2 regions of the Streptomyces sp. NPDC048211 genome follow, and region 1 is predicted to be linked to the other one. Evidence: riboswitches for the same ligand, from Rfam matches in the RefSeq annotation. Region 1 holds a riboswitch; the other holds the start of a gene.

Region 1 (9,201 bases):
CGGGCTGACCGGACGGACGAACGGCCACGCCCCGGAATTCCGGGGTGCGGCCGCCGTTGCGCCAGGGCGGCTGTCAGTGCCGTAGGGCACCATCGATTGATGTGAGAGCCGCGCCCACCATCCTGCATCTGGACATGGATGCCTTCTACGCCTCTGCCGAGCAGGCGGCGAAGCCGAGTCTGCGCGGCAAACCGGTCGTGGTGGGCGGGCTCGGGCCCAGAGGAGTGGTCGCCACCGCCTCGTACGAGGCGCGGCGTTTCGGGGTGCACTCGGCGATGCCGATGGCGCAGGCCAGACGGCTGGCGCCGAACGCGGCCTACCTCGTGCCGCGCTTCACGCTCTACCGCACGGTGAGCGACCAGGTCATGGAGCTGCTGGGCCGCCTCTCGCCCCTCGTGGAGCCGCTCAGCCTCGACGAGGCCTTCGTCGACCTGGAGGCGGGCGGGACCGCGGACGACACGGCCTCGGCCCTGGAGATCGGCGAGCAGCTGCGCGGGGCGATCGAGGCGGTCACGGGGCTCAGCGGCTCGGTCGGGCTCGCAGGCTCCAAGATGCTGGCGAAGATCGCCTCCGAGGAGGCGAAGCCCGACGGAATCCTGCTGATAGAGCCGGGCACGGAGCGGGAACTGCTCGCACCCATGACGGTGCGCACCCTGCCCGGCGTCGGGCCCGCCACCGCGGACCATCTGCGCCGCGCCGGCATGACCACGATCAACGACCTGGCCGAAGCGGGCGAGGCGGAACTCGTACGGCTCCTGGGCAAGGCGCACGGCAGCTCTCTGCATCGGATGGCCTTCGGTTACGACGACCGGCCCGTGGTCGCCGAGCGCGACGCGAAATCGGTCTCGGTCGAGGACACCTTCGACACGGACCTGCACGACCGGGTCCGTGTCAGGGCCGAGGTGGAGCGGCTTGCCGACCGCTGCGTGCAGCGGCTGAGGGCCGCCGGCCGGTCGGGGCGCACGGTCGTGCTGAAAGTGCGGCGCTACGACTTCTCGACCCTCACGCGCTCCGAGACACTCCGCGGGCCCACCGACGACCCCACAGTCGTGAGAGAGGCCGCTGCGCGGCTTCTGGAGTCCGTGGACACGACCGGAGGCGTGCGGTTGCTGGGCGTCGGCGTCACCGGCCTCGCCGACTTCACCCAGGAGGACCTGTTCGCCCAGGCGGCTGGTGAGCGGACGGCCGCCGAGCTCCCCGGACACGCCGAGGCGGGTGCGGACCCGGGTGCGGAAGACGCCGAGCGGACGGAGGGCGGCGAGCAGGCGGGCCCGGAGACCGTCCAGGAGAGTGCCGAGCAGCTTGCCGCGCGGCGCTGGCCCGCGGGGCACGACGTCCGCCACGGCATCTACGGGCACGGCTGGGTGCAGGGGAGCGGGGTCGGGCGGGTGACGGTGCGGTTCGAGGAACCGGAATCGGCGCCCGGCCGGGTCCGCACGTTCCGTATCGACGATCCGGAACTGCAGCCGGCCGATCCGCTGCCGCTCGTGCGGGACCCGGTGGACTACTCGTCCTGGCCCGCCAGTCTGCCGAAGTCGCGGTCGGGGGCGCTCTCGCCGGGCGCCGAGTCCAGACCGTAGTGCCGGTAGAGCTGAAGCTCCTGTTCCGGCGAGAGATGGCGACCGACCCCGAAGTCGGGTGCGTCCTTGATCAGGGCCCGGTCGAAGGGGATGCGCAGCGTGTCCTCGACGAATTCGCTGGGCTCCAGCGGGACGAAGGCGTCCCGGCTGAACAGCCCGGTGCGCACGGCCGCCCACTCGGGCACACCGGTCGCGTCGTCGAGATACACCTCGTCCACGGTTCCGATCTTGGTGCCCTTGCGGTCGAACGCCTTGCGGCCGATCAGGCTGCGCGGATCGATGTCGGTCTGCACGGTCCCTCCCTTTGGTCGCGGCTACTCCACAGGCACTACAGAAGAGCAGATTCGTGGGGTTGGCCACTCGAGATCTCTGCCGGGTACCCCGCTGGTAGGCTGGCCATGGCTGCTGACCCCGTGCGGGAGAGTCCTCCGGAGAAGTTCCGGAGGCGCCGAAGGAGCAAATCCTCCCCGGAATCTCTCAGGCCCCCGTACCGCACGGACGAGGTCACTCTGGAAAGCAGGGCGGGTTTCGCATGGCCTCGGCCGGACCGGACCCCACCCTCACCGACGGTGAAAGCCGGTGCGCCCCGCGGGCACCGGTGAAGCTCTCAGGTTGAGATGACAGAGGGGGAGGCCGTTCGGGCACCCCGCGCCGTGGTGCCCCTCGCAGGTCGTGACAGACCAGGAGGCCTCCATCATGACCCCCCGTCGCACTTCGCTCTCCCAGCTCGAACAGGGCATCCCGTTCGAGCAGCGCCACATCGGGCCCGATGCCGAGGCCCAGGCGAAGATGCTCGCCCAGGTCGGTTACGGCTCACTCGACGAGCTGACCGCCGCCGCGGTTCCCGATGTGATCAAGAGTGCCGAAGCCCTGAAGCTGCCGGACGCCCGGACCGAGGCCGAGGTCCTTGCCGAGCTGCGCCTCCTGGCCGACCGCAACCAGGTCCTGGCCCCGATGATCGGGCTCGGCTACTACGGCACGTTCACCCCGCCGGTGATCCTCCGCAACGTGATGGAGAACCCCGCCTGGTACACGGCCTACACGCCGTACCAGCCCGAGATCTCCCAGGGCCGCCTCGAAGCCCTCCTGAACTTCCAGACGATGGTGGCCGAGCTCACCGGGCTGCCCACCTCCGGCGCCTCCCTGCTCGACGAGGGAACCGCCGCCGCCGAGGCCATGGCGCTGGCGCGGCGCGTCGGCAAGGTCAAGAACGGCGTCTTCCTGGTCGACGCGGACTCCCTGCCGCAGACCGTCGCGGTCATCGAGACCCGCGCCGAGCCGACCGGGGTCGAGGTCGTCGTCGCCGACCTCAGCGACGGCATCCCGGCCGAGATCGCGGAGCGGGGCGTCTTCGGCGTGCTGCTGCAGTACCCGGGCGCCTCCGGCGCCGTGCGCGACATCAAGCCCGTCATCGAGCAGGCCCACGAGCTCGGCGCGATCGTCACCGTGGCCGCCGATCTGCTCGCCCTCACCCTGCTCACCTCGCCCGGCGACCTGGGCGCGGACATCGCGGTCGGCACCACGCAGCGTTTCGGCGTCCCGATGGGCTTCGGCGGACCGCACGCCGGCTTCATGGCCGTACGTGAGAAGTTCGCACGCAGCCTCCCCGGCCGCCTGGTGGGCGTCTCCGTGGACGCGGACGGGAACAAGGCCTACCGGCTGGCCCTGCAGACCCGCGAGCAGCACATCCGCCGCGAGAAGGCCACCAGCAACATCTGCACCGCCCAGGTGCTGCTCGCCGTGATGGCCGGTATGTACGCCGTGTACCACGGCCCCGACGGACTGCGGACGATCGCGCGGCGCACCCACCGCTACGCGGCCATTTTGGCCGAGGGGCTGCGTGCGGCCGGTGTCGACGTGGTGACCGGCGCCTACTTCGACACGCTCACCGTCCGGGTCCCGGGCAAGGCTGCCGCGGTGGTCGCCGACGCCCGTGACCGCGGGGTCAACCTCCGGCTCGTCGACGGCGACCTGGTCTCGCTCGCGTGCGACGAGACCACGACCCGCGCGCAGGTCGCCGCAGTCTGGGCCGCTTTCGGCGCCGAGGGCGACATCGAGGCGCTGGACGCCACGACCGCCGACGCGATGCCGGAGGGTCTGCTGCGCGGCGACGCGTTCCTGACCCACCCGGTCTTCCACCAGCACCGTTCCGAGACCGCGATGCTGCGCTACCTGCGCAAGCTCGCCGACCGTGACTACGCGCTGGACCGCGGCATGATCCCGCTCGGCTCCTGCACGATGAAGCTGAACGCGACCGCCGAGATGGAGTCGATCACCTGGCCCGAGTTCGGCGCGCTGCACCCCTTCGCACCGGCCGAGCAGGCCGAGGGTTTCCTGACGCTCATCCGTGAGCTGGAGGAGCGCCTCGCGGAGGTCACCGGCTACGACGCCGTCTCCCTCCAGCCGAACGCCGGATCGCAGGGTGAGTTCGCGGGGCTGCTCGCCGTCCGCGCGTACCACCGCGCCAACGGCGACGAGGGCCGGACCGTCTGCCTGATCCCGTCCTCCGCCCACGGCACCAACGCCGCGAGCGCCGTGATGGCCGGGATGAAGGTCGTCGTGGTGAAGACCGCCGACGACGGCGAGGTCGACATCGAGGACCTCCGAGCCAAGATCGCGCAGCACCGCGACGAGCTCGCTGTGCTCATGATCACCTACCCGTCCACCCACGGCGTCTTCGAGGAGCATGTCGCCGACATCTGTGCCGAGGTGCATGACGCCGGCGGTCAGGTGTACGTCGACGGGGCCAACCTCAACGCTCTCGTCGGCCTGGCCAAGCCGGGTCACTTCGGCGGCGACGTCTCCCACCTGAACCTGCACAAGACCTTCTGCATCCCGCACGGCGGCGGCGGTCCCGGCGTCGGTCCCGTCGGTGTGCGCGCACACCTGGCGCCGTACCTCCCGAACCACCCGCTGCAGCCCGCCGCCGGTCCTGAGACCGGCGTCGGGCCCATCTCTGCCGCTCCGTGGGGCTCGGCGGGAATCCTTCCGATCTCCTGGGCCTACGTACGCCTGATGGGTGGCGAGGGCCTGAAGCGTGCGACGCAGGTCGCCGTACTCGCGGCCAACTACATCGCCAAGCGCCTGGAGCCGCACTACCCGATCCTGTACAACGGCCCGGCGGGCCTGGTCGCGCACGAGTGCATCGTCGACCTGCGCCCCATCTCCAAGGCGACCGGCGTCAGCATCGACGACGTGGCCAAGCGCCTCATCGACTACGGCTTCCACTCGCCGACCATGTCGTTCCCGGTCGCGGGGACGCTCATGATCGAGCCGACCGAGAGCGAGAACCTCGCGGAGCTGGACCGCTTCTGCGACACGATGATCGCCATTCGCGGCGAGATCGAGAAGGTGGCCTCGGGCGAGTGGAGCGCGGAGGACAACCCGCTGGGCAACGCGCCGCACACCGCGGCCGCGCTGGGCGGGGAGTGGGAGCACGCCTACAGCCGGGAGGTGGCCGTCTTCCCGGCCGGGGTCTCGGCCGCCGACAAGTACTGGCCGCCGGTGCGCCGGATCGACGGTGCGTTCGGTGACCGCAATCTCGTCTGCTCCTGCCCGCCGATGGACGAGTACGACAACTGAGCCGTGACGTCGGAACACAAGGCGTGACGCGGACATGCGTGGGGGCCGGTGCGGAGAATTCTCCGGGCCGGCCCCTTTCCGTACCGGCCGCTCAGGCCGCCTTCACCACCCGGCCCGTTTCCAGCGGCCGGTGCGGGGCGATGATCTGCCCGTCCGGCAGCAGCTCACCGGTGTCCTCGAAGAGCAGGACGCCGTTGCACAGCAGGCTCCAGCCCTGTTCCGGATGGTGCGCCACCAGACGGGCGGCTTCCCGGTCGGCTGAGTCGGCTGTCGGGCAGGGTGGCTGGTGCTGGCACATGGATGGGTTCTTTCGCTGCGTTGAGTTGAGTGTCCTGCGGCTTGAAGAGGTGTTCACGGCCGCCCCCCCGTATCGATCGGTCCGGTCCCAGTGTTGCCCCACGGGCGTCGATCCGCAGGGATTTCGCAGCAGCACTTCGTCTCCTCTCATGACGCATCACCCGCCCGGACGGTTCAACGCAACTGCACTGTCCCTTCGGGTGGTTCGGGGTGGCCGAATGGGGCTAGTCCGGATGGGCACGAGTGCCCCCCACTTGATGGCGCTGTGCCCCGCCACCGATCCGGTGGCGGGGCACAGCGCCATCAAGTGGGGGAGCCGGGAATCAGGCGGGGGAGCCGAGCAGGGGGCCGGGGCCGGGTGCGATACGGGTGGTGATCACGGGGAGCAGATCAGCGACCCGGTGCGGACGGTGCGCCGCGATGCCCGGTGGGGCGGGAGCCAGCGGTACCAGCAGATCGGCCGGGTCCGGGGACCCGACGGAGGCGTCGGCCGCGATGTCCCCGTGCAGCCACAGCGCCAGCATGTAGAGCTCGGGAATGGACAGCAGCCGCGGCTGGTAGGGCGTCGCCGCCGCTTCCGCCTGACGCAGGGCGAGTTCGGTCGAGGCGATGTACGGGCCTTCGAAGAAGTGCGAGAAGGCCCAGCCGTCGGGGGTGAGCATCGTGTCCGCCGCGGCGACGGGCCGCTCCGTGCTGCGGATCAGGAAGCGCCATCCGGCGAGCCGAGTGGTCGGTGCGAGCCCGTCCGTGCCTCTTCGGTCCAGTACGTGGACGGGAAGCGGGTGTTCGGGGCTCAGTGGCCCCTGGGCGGACCGCAGAGCGGGAGTGCGGGCCTCGCGGACCGCGGTGGGTGAACCGAGCGCCGCGAGAACGCTGCGCAGAGCGGGCGCGGGAGCCGGGGGTACATGCAGCGGCATAGTGGGTCGCCTCTCACTTCGGAGACACGGTGGAGCGTGGGTGGGTGCAGACGGCGCTGTCGGCGTGCGGGGCCAGAGGAGGCCGGTGACTGGGCCGGTGCGTCAACTCTCTGCCTCGTCCGCGGAGTTTATACGACACGTGTTCACGCGGTGTTTCCACTAGCCGCCACGGCTATTGCCGGCAAGGCGGTATCCGGACTCAATTATGCGGAGATTATGCTGATTCGGTGCGAGCGGCACAGCCACCGCCTCGGGTTTTTCCCGCGACGCGGTAGGCCGAAACGTGCCGACGCATTCCCTGTATGCCGAACGGGGAATCTGCGCACTGTGTCATGCCGAGTGAATGTGCCCCGGGCCTCGGTCATCAGATTAGCGGGTACGCGACGTCGGCGGGGCGTTATGGATCTCGCTGTCTGGGCATTATCGATCGTGACGCGAGCGGCCTGGGCCGCGGGCTGCCCACTCGAGGAGGGATACTTCGATGGGGGAGAAGGTCGTAGCGGGCGCGTTCGACCTGTCCGACCGGCAGAAGTACCGGAGGAAGCTGCAGCAGTGCCTGGAGGGGCTGGGGAGGCTCCTGGAGGAGCGGAGGTTCGACCGGCCCCGCAACCTCATGGGCATGGAGATCGAGCTGAACCTGGCCGGTGCCGACGGTATGCCGAAGATGTTGAATGGGCAGGTTCTGGATCGCATCGCGAGCGGAGATTTCCAGACGGAACTGGGGATGTTCAATCTTGAAGTGAACATAGTTCCCCACAATCTTTCAGGCCGCGTTCTGGACCAGCTGGCCGAAGAGCTGAGGACCGGTCTCGGATATGCCGACCGCAAGGCCGCCGAGGTCGACGCCGGGATCATGATGATCGGAATACTTCCCACTCTTGGGCGTGAGGACATGGTCCGGTCCAACCTCTCGGACGTGGACCGCTACGCGCTGCTGAACGATCAAATGGTGGCGGCGCGCGGCGAAGATTTCTCCCTGGATATCGAAGGCGTGGAGAGACTGGTGTGCACCTCCGGTTCGATCACGCCGGAGGCGGCCTGCACCTCGGTGCAGCTGCATCTGCAGGTGACTCCGGAACGCTTCGCGGACGTGTGGAACGCGGCCCAGGCCGTCGCGGCGGTTCAGGTGGCCATGGGCGCCAATTCCCCCTTCCTGTTCGGCCGGGAGCTGTGGCGCGAGTCGCGGCCGCCCCTCTTCCAGCAGGCCACGGACACCAGGCCGCCCGAACTCCAGAACCAGGGGGTGCGGCCGCGGACGTGGTTCGGCGAGCGGTGGGTCGATTCGGTGTACGAGCTCTTCGAGGAGAACGTCCGCTACTTTCCCCCTCTGCTGCCCATCTGCGACGAGGAGGACCCGCTGCGGGTCCTCGACGGCGGCGGGGTGCCGCGGCTCCAGGAGCTCGTCCTGCACAACGGCACGGTCTACCGGTGGAACCGTCCGGTGTACGGGCTCGCGGACGGCGTCCCGCACCTGCGGGTGGAGAACCGGGTGCTGCCCGCGGGCCCGACCGTCGCCGATGTGATCGCCAACACCGCGCTCTACTACGGACTTGTGCGGGCTCTCGCGGAGGAATCCCGTCCGGTGTGGACGAGGATGCCCTTCACCGCCGCGGCCGAGAACTTCGAGACCGCCTGCCGCCGGGGCATCGACGCGGAACTGCTCTGGCCCCGGCCCGGACGCTCCGGCGGGCTGACCCGGGTGCCGGCCGTCAAGCTCGTGCGGGACGAGCTGCTGCCCCTGGCCGCCGCGGGACTCGAAGCCTGGAACGTCGAGCCCGCGGACCGGGACCTCTACCTGGGAATCATCGAGGAGCGCTGCAGGCGGCGGGTGAACGGGGCGTCCTGGCAGGCGGACACCTACCACCGGGCACGGGAGGCCGGGCAGGGGCGGGCCGAGGCGCTCGCCGGCATGACCCGGCGGTACGCCGAACTGATGCAGGACGGTGAGCCCGTACACACCTGGCCGGTGGACCGCCCCGCCCGATGAGCGCCAGGGGCGGCCGGCCGTCCCGCAGCCGCTCCGGGCACGCGACGCCGGTGACCTGCCGCATGGACGTACCGTGCACCGGAAAGCTCCGTCCCGGACGCGCCCTGCTCCCGCGCGGGGTACTCCCACGGTGGCCGCGGGAGTACCCCGCTCCGGCCGTGCGCCCACCAGGGATCACGCGACAGCCCTTACTCCCCGGCTGCGCCGCCGCTCTGTCCTGCGGTCATGACGGCCTGGAGGATCACCGCCTGGATCTCCGCCGGGTCGTTGACCTGATAGCCGCCACCGCCGGTCACCTTCGCTATCTCGTTCACCTCGTCGCGGTCGGCGTCGGGGCCTACCGCGATGGCGAGCAGCGGAACGGGGCGCTCCGGGTCGGTGATCTTCTTCAGTTCGGCGATCAGGGCGGAGCGGGAGATGGACTTCTCATCCTGGTTCGAGCCGTCGGTGAGGATCACGACAGCGTTGAACTTGCCCTTCACGTAGGTGCGCTGCGCCTCCTTGAAGGCGGCCAGCGCGGTGTCGTACAGACCCGTCGCGCCGTCGGGCACGGGCTTCAGCGCGGCGAACGCCGCGGCGAGCTTCTCGCGGTGCGTGCCGCCGCCCTTGGCCGGGTCGCCGAGCCGCGCGGTCGGGACCAGACTGCGGTAGTCCTTCTCGCCGTCGAGCGTGGTGGCGAACTCCCAGAGGCCGATCTCGTCGTTCGGGGTGAACTGGTTGAGCGCCTGGATCAGGGACGCCTTGGTGACGTCCATCCGGGACTGGTTGCGGCCGGGCACGATGGTGGCCATCGACCCCGAGGCGTCGACGACGGTGGTGAGCCGCGCGCTCTGCACGG
Region 2 (9,201 bases), on a different contig from region 1:
ATGCCCCACTGCACGGCCTTGCGGCAGTGGACGTTGTCGAACGGCGCGACGTTGACGTTCAGACCGATGTACGAGGTGGCACCCGCGTACGAGTTGTCGGTCTGCTTCTTCAGTGCGGCCTTGGTGAGGACCTTCGGCTGGGTCGCCGGGGCGACACCGGTGCCGGCACCGTCGACGGTGATGTTGTCGGAGAGCAGGTTGTTGTCGACCGTCTCCTGCTTGACCTTGAAGCGGACCGTCACCTTGTCCGGCAGGGCCGGGCGGATCGGGTCGGTCTTCGGGTCCCAGTTCGTGTTGCGGACGAGGGTCGCGCCGCGGCCCTCGTCGTACGACTCGAACTTGTACGGGCCCGAGGACACGATGTGCTTCACATAGTCGGCACCCTTGTCCTTCGCGGCCGGCACGGGGGCCGTCTGCGAGAACGTCGCCAGGTAGTCGAAGTCCGCGAAGGCGTCCTTCAGCTTGAAGACGATCGTGAGGTCGTCCGGCGTCTCGATGGAGGCGATGCCGTTCGGGTTCTTGTCCTTGTACGGACCCTTGTACTTGTCGCCGCCGAGGAGGTGGGCCTTGAAGTACGTCGGGCCGTTGGACAGGGCCTCCGGCGCGAAGTTGGAGCGCTCGACGGCGTACTTGACGTCCTTCGAGGTGATCGGGGTCCCGTCGTCGTACTTGAGACCCTTCTTCAGCGTGTACGTCCAGGTCTTCGCGTCGGGGCTCGACTTGCCGAGGCCCTCGGCGAGGTCCGGGACGACCTCCAGGCCGTCCTTGCCGGCGGCCGGCTTGAAGGACGTCAGGCTGCGGCTGTACAGGCGGGCGAAGTTCTGCACCCAGCCGTAGTACGTGTTGCCGGGGTCCAGCGAGTCGGGCTCGTCGGACATCTCCAGCTTGAGCGTCCCGCCCTTCTTGTCCGTCTTGTTGACGATCGAGGTCAGCGCGGCGTCGGTGGCGCCGGCGCCACCGCCGCTGCCCTTGCTGCCGCTGCTGTCGTCGTCGGAGCCGTTGCACGCGGACGCTCCGAGCATCAGGACCACAGCCGTGGCGACCAACGCTGTCGTTTTTCTGGTCTTCACCTGAGGAAATCCCCCTCAATCGATGGTTGCCGTGGCATGTCGCACGTCGTCGTGACGAGCGCCCGGGCACTGCTACTTACTACGGGGGTCGAGCGCATCACGCAGCCCGTCTCCCAGCAGGTTGAACGCCAGCACCGTGACGAAGATGGCCACGCCCGGCACGATCATGTACATCGGGTCGTTCTCGTAGAAGTCGATCGCGTTGGTGAGCATCCCGCCCCAGGACGACTGCGGCGGCGCGATTCCGACTCCGAGATAGCTGAGACCCGCCTCGAAGAGGATGTTCGAGGGGATGAGCAGCGTGGAGTACACGAGAACGGGCGCCACCAGGTTCGGCAGCAGCTCCCGGAAGAGGATGAAGGGGCCGCGGGCACCCAACGACCGTGCGGCTTCCACGAATTCGCGATTGCGCAGGCTCATGGTCTGGGCGCGGACGATACGGCCCATGTACGGCCAGCTGAAGAAGCCGATCACGAAGATCAGTACGGCGATCCTCAGCGGCAGGCCCTCCAGGCCGAACGCGCCGTCCTGCAGCGCCGCCGAGATGGAGATCGCGAAGAGCAGCAGGGGGAAGGCGAGGAAGGTGTCCATCATGCGGCTGATGACGGTGTCCGCCCAGCCGCCGTAGAAGCCCGACACCACACCGAAGAAGACGCCGATCACCACGGAGAGCAGGGTGGCTCCGACCGCGACGACCAGGGACACCCACGAGCCCTCGATGATCCGGGTCATGATGTCGCGGCCGTACTGCGGCTCGACGCCGAGCGGATGGCTCCAGCTGATGCCGCCCCAGTCGCCCTTGGGGGCGAGCAGCGCGGGGTCGATGAGGTCCTGGTGGAACTCGTTGGGGTCCAGCCCGAAGACGGCCTGGATCGGCTTGGAGAGCACGGCGAGCAGGATCAGCAGGATGACAACGATGCCGCCGGCCACTGCCACCTTGTCGCGCTTGAAGCGCGTCCAGGCGATCCGTCCGAGCGAACGGCCTTCGATCTGGCTCTGTTTGACTCCCGTGAGTACTGCCTCCGGCTGCGCCTGGGCAGCCGATCCGGTGGTCTCGATCGGTGCGGTCACAGTGCCTCTGACCCCTCCCGCCGGCGGTGGCCGGCCCCTACTCGCCGCGGTGACGGCCTGGCGCGTGTCAGCCGGGGGTGCTTGACCCGGCTGATGTGTTCGGTGCGATGAATGCGTCTGTGGAGTGACCGCCGGTGCAACCTCGTACAAAGGGCGGACGATCCCCACTAGCCGGGAGTCTTCAACGCCGTTGCGATCACCCGCCAGACCTGACGGGGAATGTTTGCTCAAACGTGATGCGGTCAGTGAGCTTCCGTTATCCGGACAGTTTGATCGATTGAGCGGACTACTCGGCCGCTAATCCACCAGAACGGACATGCCGCCCAACGGGCGCTATTGAGTGGCTATTTGGGTGACCGCAGCGGGCGCGTTGTCCGCCGGATAGCCGTTTGTCCGATCCTGGGCAGGGGACCGCGCGGGGCTAGTAGGCGCGCGGGGCGGGACCGGGGGTCTGCGGGTAGCCGTAACCGGGAGCGACGACGGCGCCCCGGCCGGCCGGGGCGTGCGGCTCGCGGTCGTAGAACGGACGGGCGTTGGCACGCAGCCACATCGCGACCGGGTCGTACTCGTCGGCCATCGCGACCGTGGAGACCGGGAGCCCCTCCGGGACGGTGCCGATGGACTGCTGCATCATCGCCCGCACGGCGTCCACGGACGGCGCGCTCGTGTCGTACAGATCGAGACCGACGGCGAGGTACGGGACGCCGAGCGCGGGCTGCACCCAGGCGCGGCGCAGCGAGCGGATCGCGGGGGTGTGGTGGGCGTTCTGCGTGAGCTGGGCGTAGAACTGCGGGATCTCGATGGCGGGTTCACTGATCCGCAGCGGTCCGGCGGGCATCCGGTCGAGGCCGGTGGCGATCCTGCGCAGGTCCAGCCAGGGGATGCCCACGCCGCCGCCCCGCGCGTGCGGGTTCAGCCAGATGCCCCAGCGGTCGGGGAACAGGGCGCGGGCGATGTCGCGGCCGCCCACGACCTCGTGGTCCCGGCTCCAGCCGCTGGCGGAGAGCTCCTGGGCGGAGGTGACGCAGGGGGCGTAGCCGAGGCCGTCGATCTCCATGTTGCCGTACTGGGCGTCGGGCGAGCCGGCCCGGCCGTGCCAGAGCAGCATCCAGATCCGGTCGGCCGCCAGGGCCTGGAGGAGTGCCTCGTACGCGTCGTAGCGCCCGGGCGTCACTTGGCGCAGCATGTGCTCGACCTGCCCGGCCGCCGCGCTGCCTGCCGCACTCACCCTGGGTCCCGCCCCTCTTCGATCCAACGTCTCGGCCTGCCGCTCCCGGGCTCTCGGGGGCGGCGCGGTGCCGAGGCACCAGCCATCAAACCAGCTTATGCGGCGGCCCTGACACCGACTTGACTCCGCGGGCCGCGGCCGTCGGCCCGCGGCCCCGGCCCCCTTGCCGTGCCGCTACTCGGCGGGGCGCTGGTAGAAGGGCCGCACCCGGGCCCGCATCCAGTCGGCGACCGGGTCCTGGGCCACGTCGAGCAGCACCAGGTTGACCGGCCAGGGCACCTCGACGCGCCCCAGGGCCCGGCCCAGGGCGTCCATGGGCGCGTTGCGTCCGGCGCCCTCCCAGGTGGAGAACTCGATGCCGACGAAGAGGACGGGGTCGCCGCCCTCGATGCTGGCCAGGGCGCGGCGGGCGCTGAGCACGACGCCGCTGGCCTCGAACTCCCCGGCCGCGGCGGAGAGGAAGTCGACGGGCTCCTCCTGCCAGTCCGGCTCGTACAGCCGGACCCGGCCGCCGCTGGACGGTCCGTCGAGCGGGGTGCGTCCGGTCCGGCAGAGCTCGGCGACGGCGGGCGGCGGCAGCGGGACGCCGACCGCGCCGCCCGGGTTCACGGCGATGCCGAGCTGCGGGGGCAGGCCCCGGGCGAACTCGCGGGCGGGGGCCACGGTGAAGGACATATGGGCGCCGACGCAGGCGAGGAACTGCTGTTCGGAGCTGAACACGGGGACGTACGGCGCGCCCTCGATGTCCAGCGTCGGCAGATCGAGGTCGGTGGCATCCGGCGAGCCGCCGTTGGGCAGGGGCACCCAGAGGTGGCTGCGGCCGAGCACCTCCACCAGCCGGCCGCCCGCCTCCGGGCTGCCGAGCGAGGCGCTCAGCACTTCTTCGAGCTCGTTGGCCGGCCATCCGCCCTGCGGATGGGTCCGGGCCGGTGCCGGAATGTCCACTGTCTCCCTCTCTCGCCCCATGTCGTGCAGCAAGAGGTTAACGCCGCTCCCCGGTTACCCGTCGGGCACACACAGCCTGTCCAGCCCTCGGACAGGTCTGTCTCAGCCCTCACCCTGTGCGTCTGCGAATGTGATCCGCGTCAGCAGGCCCGCCGCCTCCCGGTCGAGCAGCACCGCCGAGGCGCATCCGAGCGGCAGCAGACCCGACTCGGTGTCCCGCAGCAGCCGCCCCACGGCCCTGCGGTGGCGGGCGAACGCGTACCCGGAGACCCCGCGGCCGCGCTCACGCTGTCCCTCCCGGGCCGTCTGCGGGGTGACGTCGAGCAGGACGAGGTGCAGGACGCGGCCGCGCCGCCGGGCGTACCGGGCGAGCCGGCCGCGCACCCAGGCCTGGGTGCCGCAGTCGTGGACGACGACGGAGACGCCGGAGCGCAGCACCCGCCACAGCCCCCAGTAGTGGGCGACGCGGACGAGCGGGCGGTAGAGGACGTACGGGAGTAAGCGGGGCAGCCGGGCCGCCCAGCGGTCCCTGGTGTCCTGGGAGTCGATGGCGTGCGCGGCGACGGCCCGTGCGATGAGGGTCGACTTGCCGCTGCCGGGCAGTCCGGACACCACCACCACGTCGCCCGCCGAGAAGTGCAGGCCGTGCGGGCTGTGCCCGCCCCGCTGCCGCAGGTCCCGTACGACAGGCGCGTGCGGGCCCACCCTCTCCCTGGCCGGCGCACCCGGCTGCGCGGGCAGTGCGCCGTGCGCGACCCCCGCGGTCGTCGCGTACCGCTGCAACGTCATCACCCTCCCCCTGTCGGCTGACCTACACCTGCCCAAGAAGTGTAAAGAAAAGGTAATGCGGCACAACCGTCCGACCCGCCGGATCCCCCGGAAGACCGGCATCGGTACCGGCCCCCCACTCTCCCGCAATGCGTGCGATGATGACCCCGTCAACTGCATATAGGCCGCTCGAATCCGCGCGGGAGAGTCCCGGCCATCGCGTGCCGGGCGCCGAAGGAGCAAGATCCTCCCTTGAATCTCTCAGGCCCCGTACCGCGTGGATGAGGCAGATCTGAAAAGCGAGTCGCCCTGCGGCTCCACCCAAGGTGCAAGCCGAACCCCTCCGGGGCCTCTCGGCGAACCTCTCAGGTTCCGATGACAGATGGGGAGGGATCGTCCTCGTCGTCATGCCCTGGGAGCCTTTATCCATGAGCACCGCCCCCCGCCTCACCGCCCACCCGTCGCCCGCCGCCACCCTGCCTGATAGTGCTGCGCACCAAAGCCCTATTCAGGCCCTGCACCGTTCGCTGGGTGCGACCATGACCGACTTCGCGGGCTGGGACATGCCGCTGCGGTACGCCAGTGAGCGCGACGAGCACAACGCCGTGCGCACGAAGGCCGGCCTCTTCGACCTCTCCCACATGGGCGAGATCACCGTCACCGGCCCCGAGGCCGTGGCGCTGCTGAACTTCGCGCTCGTCGGCAACATCGGCACCGTCTCCGTGGGCCGCGCCCGCTACACGATGATCTGCGCCGAGGACGGCGGCATCCTGGACGACCTGATCGTCTACCGGCTGGGCGAGACCGAGTACATGGTCGTCGCCAACGCGGGCAACGCCCAGATCGTGCTGGACGCGCTGACCGCCCGCGCCGAGGGCTTCGACGCCGAGGTGCGCGACGACCGCGACGCGTACGCCCTGCTCGCCGTCCAGGGCCCCGAATCCCCCGCCATCCTGGCCGCCGTCACCGACGCCGACCTGGACGGTCTGAAGTACTACGCCGGGCTGCCCGGCACGGTCGCCGGGGTCCCCGCGCTGATCGCCCGTACCGGCTACACCGGCGAGGACGGCTTCGAGCTGTTCGTCGCGCCCGGGCACGCCGAGCAGTTGTGGAAGGCCCTCACCGAGGCCGGCGCCTCCCGCGGCCTGATCCCGTGCGGGCTCTCCTGCCGCGACACGCTGCGCCTGGAGGCGGGCATGCCGCTGTACGGGCACGAGCTGACCACCTCGCTGACCCCGTTCGACGCCGGCCTCGGCCGGGTCGTGAAGTTCGAGAAGGACGGCGACTTCGTCGGCCGCAAGGCCCTGGAGGCCGCCGCCGAGCGCGCCGAGACCGCCCCGCCCCGCAAGCTCGTCGGCCTGGTGGCCGAGGGCCGCCGGGTACCGCGCGCCGGGTTCTCGGTCGTCGCCGGCGGCGAGGTCATCGGTGAGGTCACCTCGGGCGCGCCCTCGCCCACGCTCGGCAAGCCGATCGCCATGGCCTACGTCGACGCCGCGCACGCCGCGCCCGGCACCGAGGGCGTCGGCGTGGACATCCGGGGCAGCCACGAGCCGTACGAGGTCGTGGCGCTGCCGTTCTACAAGCGCCGGAAGTAGCGTCCGCACGCGTCAGGAAGTGACGCACTCCCGTCTCACACCGTAAGACCACCGTTCATCAGCACTCCCCCGCGTACAGGAGAATTCAGGTCATGAGCAACCCCCAGCAGCTGCGGTACAGCAAGGAGCACGAGTGGCTGTCGGCCGTCGAGGACGGTGTGGCCACGATCGGCATCACGGAGTACGCGGCCAACGCGCTCGGTGACGTCGTCTACGCCCAGCTCCCCGAGGTCGGTGAAACGGTGACCGCGGGCGAGACCTGCGGCGAGCTCGAGTCGACCAAGTCGGTCAGCGACCTGTACTCGCCGGTGACCGGCGAGGTCACGGCCGCGAACCAGGACGTCGTGGACGACCCGTCGCTGGTGAACTCCGCTCCGTTCGAAGGCGGCTGGCTGTTCAAGGTACGCGTCACGGATGAGCCCGCCGATCTGCTCTCCGCCGACGAGTACACCGCGTTCTCCGGCAACTGAGACCCCAAGGGACCACCTGATGTCGCTTCTGAACTCCTCCCTCCACGAGCTGGACCCGGACGTCGCCGCCGCTGTCGACGCCGAGCTCCACCGCCAGCAGTCCACCCTCGAGATGATCGCCTCGGAGAACTTCGCTCCGGTCGCGGTCATGGAGGCCCAGGGCTCCGTCCTGACCAACAAGTACGCCGAGGGCTACCCCGGCCGCCGCTACTACGGCGGCTGCGAGCACGTCGACGTGGTCGAGCAGATCGCGATCGACCGCATCAAGGCGCTCTTCGGCGCCGAGGCGGCGAACGTGCAGCCGCACTCCGGTGCGCAGGCCAACGCCGCCGCGATGTTCGCGCTGCTGAAGCCGGGCGACACGATCATGGGCCTGAACCTGGCCCACGGCGGTCACCTGACCCACGGCATGAAGATCAACTTCTCCGGCAAGCTCTACAACGTGGTCCCGTACCACGTCGACGACACGGGCGTCGTGGACATGGCCGAGGTCGAGCGCCTCGCCAAGGAGTCCAAGCCGAAGCTGATCGTGGCCGGCTGGTCCGCCTACCCCCGTCAGCTGGACTTCGCCGCCTTCCGCCGCATCGCGGACGAGGTCGGCGCGTACCTGATGGTCGACATGGCACACTTCGCCGGTCTGGTCGCCGCGGGCCTGCACCCCAACCCGGTGCCGCACGCCCACGTCGTCACGACCACCACGCACAAGACCCTCGGCGGTCCGCGCGGCGGCGTGATCCTCTCCACCCAGGAGCTCGCCAAGAAGATCAACTCGGCGGTCTTCCCGGGTCAGCAGGGCGGCCCGCTGGAGCACGTGATCGCGGCCAAGGCGGTCTCGTTCAAGGTCGCGGCGACCGAGGAGTTCAAGGAGCGCCAGCAGCGCACCCTGGACGGTGCCCGCATCCTCGCCGAGCGTCTGGTGCAGCCGGACGTTACCGAGGTCGGCGTCTCCGTCCTGTCCGGCGGCACGGACGTGCACCTGGTCCTGGTGGACCTGCGCAACTCCGAGCTGGACGGCCAGCAGGCCGAGGACCGGCTCCACGAGCTGGGCATCACGGTCAACCGGAACGCCATCCCCAACGACCCGCGGCCGCCGATGGTCACCTCGGGTCTGCGGATCGGCACGCCGGCGCTCGCCACCCGCGGTTTCCAGGCGGCCGACTTCACCGAGGTCGCCGAGATCATCGCGTCGGCGCTGAAGCCGTCGTACGACGCGGACGACCTGAAGGCCCGCGTCGTCGCGCTCGCCGAGAAGTTCCCGCTGTACCCCGGTGTGAAGTAGCCGGACCGGCGCGTTTGCACGTTGGGGAGGGGCACCCCGCACACTGAACAGTGAGCGCGGTGCCCCATCCCTTGTTCCCGCTCTTCGGGCCCACCCCCGCCCGTACCGCACCACCCGGCAGACAACGACGTCTACCACTGCTTAGGAGTCACCCGTGGCCATCTCGGTCTTCGACCTGTTCTCGATCGGCATCGGCCCGTCCAGCTCCCATACGGTCGGCCCCATGCGCGCGGCCCGTATGTTCGCGCGCCGGCTGAAGAACGAGGGCCTGCTGGCCCACACCGTCTCGATACGCGCCGAGCTCTTCGGCTCCCTCGGTGCCACCGGCCACGGCCACGGCACCCCCAAGGCCGTCCTGCTCGGCCTGGAGGGCGAGTCCCCCCGTACCGTCGACGTCGAGACGGCGGACGACCGGGTCGAGACGATCCGCGCCACCGGCCGGCTCAACCTCCTCGGCATGCACGAGATCGCCTTCGACGCCGACAAGCAGCTGATCCTCCACCGCCGCAAAGCGCTGCCGTACCACGCCAACGGCATGACGGTCTTCGCGTACGACCACGAGGGCGCCCTGCTCCTGGAGAAGACGTACTACTCGGTCGGCGGCGGCTTCGTCGTCGACGAGGACGCCGTCGGCGAGGACCGGATCGTCCTCGACGACACCGTCCTCAAGCACCCCTTCCGTACCGGCGACGAACTGCTGCGCCTCGCCCGCGACACCGGCCTGTCGATCTCCTCGCTGATGCTGGAGAACGAACGCGCCTGGCGCACGGAGGAG

The links. Region 1 has a riboswitch for glycine ahead of gcvP (aminomethyl-transferring glycine dehydrogenase). Riboswitches for the same ligand answer to the same signal wherever they lie in the genome.
Region 2: another riboswitch for glycine. It lies ahead of gcvT (glycine cleavage system aminomethyltransferase GcvT); the one in region 1 lies ahead of gcvP (aminomethyl-transferring glycine dehydrogenase).

What each region holds. Positions count from the first base shown of each region.
Region 1 covers NZ_JBIDAD010000009.1:381,795-390,995, reverse strand. The annotation lists gene ACGFZA_RS30505 (MerR family transcriptional regulator) at 1-8, shown strand, start outside; gene ACGFZA_RS30500 (DNA polymerase IV) at 102-1,580, shown strand; gene ACGFZA_RS30495 (PRC-barrel domain-containing protein) at 1,505-1,873, opposite strand; glycine riboswitch at 1,987-2,083, shown strand; gene gcvP (aminomethyl-transferring glycine dehydrogenase) at 2,277-5,162, shown strand; gene ACGFZA_RS30485 (DUF5999 family protein) at 5,254-5,460, opposite strand; gene ACGFZA_RS30480 (hypothetical protein) at 5,783-6,376, opposite strand; gene ACGFZA_RS30475 (glutamate-cysteine ligase family protein) at 6,858-8,363, shown strand; gene ACGFZA_RS30470 (substrate-binding and VWA domain-containing protein) at 8,552-9,201, opposite strand, start outside.
Region 2 covers NZ_JBIDAD010000001.1:1,155,492-1,164,692, reverse strand. The annotation lists gene ACGFZA_RS05345 (ABC transporter substrate-binding protein) at 1-1,070, opposite strand, end outside; gene ACGFZA_RS05340 (ABC transporter permease) at 1,143-2,141, opposite strand; gene ACGFZA_RS05335 (enhanced serine sensitivity protein SseB C-terminal domain-containing protein) at 2,563-3,369, opposite strand; gene ACGFZA_RS05330 (enhanced serine sensitivity protein SseB) at 3,544-4,314, opposite strand; gene ACGFZA_RS05325 (AAA family ATPase) at 4,417-5,103, opposite strand; glycine riboswitch at 5,273-5,368, shown strand; gene gcvT (glycine cleavage system aminomethyltransferase GcvT) at 5,511-6,677, shown strand; gene gcvH (glycine cleavage system protein GcvH) at 6,770-7,147, shown strand; gene glyA (serine hydroxymethyltransferase) at 7,167-8,426, shown strand; gene ACGFZA_RS05305 (L-serine ammonia-lyase) at 8,581-9,201, shown strand, end outside.